DNA from 2 places in the Sphingomonas sp. SAFR-052 genome. Region 1 is predicted to be linked to the other one. Evidence: predicted binding sites of a transcription regulator. Region 1 holds the regulator's gene; the other holds the start of a gene.

Region 1 (2,466 bases):
CCGGGCGGGGTGACACCGCCGCCGCATCCGGCGAGCTATTACAAGGCGATACGGACGCCGTGGGCGCCGGGGAACGGGAAGTAATGGCAATGCCCCGCCCGGTTGGAAAAGCCGGGCGGGGCGCCGAAGTTCACTGAATTCACGCTCGCACGCAGGCTATGCGGAGTTGCGATTGGTTTTTAGAGCATAAGGACAGCAGTTAGAGCCGTGCCTGCTGAGTGGCGCTGGGCGATGTCGAAGACTTGTATCGAGGCATCCGCCACAGACGGTCCTTCGATACGCCATTTCGACAAGCTCAATGGCTACTCAGGACGAACGGATCGGGCGGATGGCGTCATAGCCTATGATGCCGTTTGCGGATTGCGTTCACCCTTACCATTTCGCCGATCTGCCGCTCCGTCCGTCTTCCGCCGGGAGATAGACTCGGATCAGTAGCGGCGGAGAAGGCCGGCGAGCTTGCCCTGTACGCGGACCTGTTCGGGGCGATAGCGTTGCGGGTTGTAGCTGCGGTTGGCAGGGTCGAGGCGGATCATCGCCCCTTCGCGACGGAAATATTTTAGCGTCGCCTCGCTATCCTCGATCAGTGCCACGACGATCTCACCGTCGCGGGCGGTCTCGGTCCGGCGGACCAGCGCATAGTCGCCATCGAGAATGCCTGCCTCGACCATCGAATCCCCGGCGACTTCGAGCGCATAGTGATCGCCGGCACCGAGCAATGCCGCGGGGACGGGGAGCGTCGCCTGTCCCTCGATCGCCTCGATCGGAACACCGGCGGCGATGCGGCCGTGCAGCGGCAGTTCGATGACGTCGTTCGCCGGCTGGGGCATAGGGCGCGGGGCCGCGGCAGGTTTCGCCGGTGCCTTCTTCGCAACCGGCCGCTCGGGCATCCGCAACACTTCTAGCGCGCGGGCGCGGTTGGGCAGGCGGCGGATGAATTCGCGTTCCTCCAGCGCCGAGATCAGGCGGTGGACGCCCGACTTGGACTTGAGATCGAGCGCTTCCTTCATCTCCTCGAACGAAGGCGATACGCCGGTCGCGCGCAACCGGTCGTCGATGAAGCAGATCAGCTCGTGCTGCTTACGGGTCAGCATGGGGTCCTCCGTCGGAACAGACGTGGAACCAATAGGAAACGATTTGCTTGCCGTCAAGCGAGTTGCAGGATTTCCGCCGAGTCGCCCGTATCGGCCGCCGGGGCGTGCGGCGGACGGACGATCAGGCAGTCAGAACGCGCCAGCGTCCGCAACATCGAGCTGTCCTGGATGGCGGCGGTCGATGCCTGTCCGTCGACCAGAGTCGCGCGCAGATAGTCCTGTCGTGGTCCGTTGGCCGGTAGCGGATGGGCGAGTGTCGCGCGAACGGTGCGGGGCAGCGGATCGGTCGCGCCGGCAAGGCGTGCGACCAACGGGCGGACGAACAGCAAGGCGGTAATGTAGGACGAGACGGGATTGCCAGGCAGGCCGAGCACGGCGGCGTCGCGCAGCGTTCCCGCGAGCATCGGCTTGCCCGGGCGGAGCGCGATCCGCCAGAAATCGAGCGTTCCACCCGCCGCCGCCAGCGCAGGGCGGACCAGATCGTGATCGCCGACCGAGGCGCCGCCGGTGGTGACCAGCAGGTCGCAATCGACCCCGGTAAAGGCATCGATCAGCGCGTCCATCCGGTCGGGCAGGATGCCGAGATCGATGCGATCGACCGGCAGGTCGCCAAGCAGCCCGGCGAGCATCAACCCGTTGGTTTCAGGCAGTTGGTCGTCGCGGATCGCTTGCCCGGCCGGGACCAGTTCGTCGCCGGTCGCGGCGATGGCGACGCGGACACGGCGGCCGACCTCTAGCGTGCCGTGGCCGGCAATCGCCGCCAGCGCGGCGCGGGCCGGGGTGATGCGCTCACCGGCGGCAATCAGCAGTTCGCCCTCGCGGAAATCGAGACCGGCGCGGCGGACATTGCCGCCGCGGACCGGGCCTTCGCCGGACAATTGCAGACGGTCGCCATCGCGGGTCGCTTCCTCCTGCACCAGCACGCAATCGGTGCCGGTCGGCATCGCCGCGCCGGTGAAGATGCGGGTCGCCTCGCTTTCCCCGACCGTGCCGGGGAAGGCGGCACCGGCGGCGCTTTCGCCGATGACCTGCCATGGGCCGGGCAGGTCGTCGAAGCGGATCGCATAGCCATCCATCGCTGAGAGCGGGCGCGCGGGCTGGGTGCGACGGGCGACGACGTCGGCGGCGGCGAAGCGGCCGATCGCGTCGGCGATCGGCAGGGTTTCTGCCAGTGGTGCGCGGCCGAGCGCGAGGACGCGGGTCTGGGCTTCGGCGACGGGGAGGAGGGACATGGGTCGGGCCTATTCGGTACGGGACATGATCGACGGTAGAATGCGGGTCACCGAGGATCGATCAATCCGGCAGGGTCATTCCTGCTAAGATGGGACTTTCACAAAAGTCCACGCCCATCCCCGGCGCCCGCCGTACCCCGGCG
Region 2 (2,466 bases), on a different contig from region 1:
GGCGGCAGTCGCAGCTATTGACCGCTACACAGAAACCGTGTGGAAAGCGCCAAAGCAGGGGGCGTACACATGGTAGATGAAATTGCTTGTCCAGATTGTGCGGAAACGATCAAAGCAGAAGCAAAGGTGTGCCGCTTTTGTGGGTTACGGCTTTCGGACCAAGCGGCGACGAGCGGGCCTGCCCCTTCCTCTGTCGATAAGGATAGTCCAAGGCAGGCTCACGTTTGGAAAAATGTTGCGGCAGTCATTGCAATTGGATTTGTGGTGTCAGTTCTTATATACCTTCAAGTTTATGAAGGTGACAAATCCAAGTCGTATGTCGATAGCAGCCTAATCGAAGCCGGTCAGTCGGCAGTTGCTCGACAGCTTTCCGATCCCGCTTCTGCGCAGTACCGGAACTTTTCAACGGCTGGTGATTGCCTTACTGGTGAGATAAACGCCAAGAACCGACTTGGTGGTTATGTCGGTTTTCAAGACTTCTTGTACGATCCCAGAACTAAAGCAGTATACTTAGACGTTGGACTACCCGAAACTGGTTTGCCGTTCGATCTATGGAAGGAGCAAATGAACGAACATACCGCTTTCATTGATAAGCGAACAAATTGCTCGCGGAGAGCGTAGCTTATACCGATGAATCCATCTTTTGCGACGATGCATATTGTTGAAATATCGAGTTCAGCCACGGGCGCGGCGAACTAGCCGACGACGCTCCCGATCATCCTTTGCTCTATCCCATTCGCTTTGATCGATACCCGCAGGCTTCCAATGCTGCGATGCCTTCGGTCGCGCAAGCCGTGGCCGTGGCCGTGGCGGTGGCGGGTCATCGTCGGGCGGCGGAGCGGATGGCGACCATGTGACTTTCGGGTTTCGCACGCCGCATTGGCATTTCAACCGTAGCGCGAACTCGGGCCAATCCGTCCGCCAGCCCTTCCGCGCCCAATGTCGCTGTAAATCGTAGGGCGAGAACAGGGCAACGCGGCCACATTCGCGGCATTCAGCTTGAACGGTCCCGTCCTTGGGATCGGTCAGATACCTGATTGGTTGGACCATGGCTCACAGCGGGAGCGGCAGTTGGTTGCGATCCTGTTTGGGCAACGGTTCGCCAGCATACTCGGCAAGATGCGCGGCAAGCGTTTCCGCTGCTTGTACCCGCATCTTGGCATCGGGTGCGGTTATACCGACTTTCACCCAACCCGGTGCCGATAGGATGGCGGCTGCAACGATTTCCTGCGAATCCAACATGGCGTTTCCTCCTACAGCGAGGTAGAACGAAAGGGGAACAATTCGCAAGGTGATTTGGGTTCAAAGCCTGACCCGCATCTGCTGTGATAGGAATGGTGTCCCGAGTTCACGCGGTCCGCTCCGACGTCGAATTGCAGGCGCGGGCCAGCCTCCCTTAGCGCGACGTTTCAGCGCTACGCTTCGTTGACGGTTCAACGATAGCGTTACTCGTCATACGGGTTCATGTCGCGGCGCTCGATGGTATCAGCATCTGCTATAGTAAGCGAAACGTCGCAGTACGGCTTGCTGTTTACAACAATATATGATGCCAAAATGCTTGTATAGGCAGTCGGGCTGTACAGTTCCTCCTTACCGTTAGCTACGCGTTTCAGCCAACTATCAGCATTAGAAAAAAGAAACTCTGAAAGGAAGTTTCCATCCTTATCAGTTTTGGTTTTCCAGAAAGATCGTCCTTCCCGTGTCGTAAGTTTGATAAGTCGGTCGCTATCTTCGGTCTCTTTGCTCGGTAGCCCCCGACGCCGCAATTCACCAAAATCACTCGACGCCCAATCAACAGTTGTCGAAAGAATATTGAGACACTGATTGCCAGTAATTTTACCTTCGCGTCGAAACGTGATGGCGATATCAGTCAGCTTACCCAATTTGTTAAAGCTAAACGTGTAAGTGTAAGGAATTGCGTCGCGAACGTAGGCGGGGGCTTCTCTTGATGATGGTCCCAAAAGACATCCGGTAATCGCCATATCGCGTTCGCAAATTGCGAGAGAATACGAGTTCAACGTTGAGGGCTTGGCCGTTCTAATCACGGCTGTGAAATCATCCCCAAGCCGAAAATCGCCAAATCCAACCGGTGGTGAGCGTGTTTGCGCTTCTTCTGCTTCTGCAACAAGCAAAGCGCTTGCTAGTGCCGCTAATTTCAGAATCATGCTTCAATGAGCCTTTGTCACTGGCGGTACGATCGAGCCGTTGCGGAGTAGCAATTTATGCGAGAAATCAGGATAACGCGCGCATAAGCTGCGTCGGGAATGGCTCGGCCAACGATAGCGCGTCTTCCATCGGAGCCGTTAGCCAACGCTCTTCGTCTTCTGGATGCAATAGCACCGGCATCGCTTTTGGATGGATAGGGGCTACGATCGCATTCGGTTCAGTTGTCAGGAAAGCAAACACCGCGCCTTCGTCGGTCGGACGCCATATCCCTGCAAAACTGGTTATTGGCTGCGATGGTAC

The links. The regulator LexA, encoded in region 1, represses DNA repair genes until DNA is damaged. The targets are predictions, from matches to a motif close to GTTCCNCNCTTGTTCT.
Region 2: a site for LexA is predicted at 1,266-1,281, ahead of ACTHQV_RS17695 (DUF6771 family protein). Genes of this name have one in related genera too.

Annotation. Positions count from the first base shown of each region.
Region 1 is NZ_JBQCMO010000005.1:146,596-149,061, reverse strand. Features, by position in the region: gene ACTHQV_RS10515 (alpha-glucuronidase family glycosyl hydrolase) at 1-84, shown strand, start outside; gene lexA (transcriptional repressor LexA) at 429-1,091, opposite strand; gene ACTHQV_RS10505 (molybdopterin molybdotransferase MoeA) at 1,145-2,323, opposite strand.
Region 2 is NZ_JBQCMO010000013.1:60,842-63,307, reverse strand. Features, by position in the region: gene ACTHQV_RS17700 (hypothetical protein) at 40-621, shown strand; gene ACTHQV_RS17695 (DUF6771 family protein) at 1,054-1,242, opposite strand; gene ACTHQV_RS17690 (hypothetical protein) at 1,446-2,165, opposite strand; gene ACTHQV_RS17685 (SOS response-associated peptidase) at 2,233-2,466, opposite strand, start outside.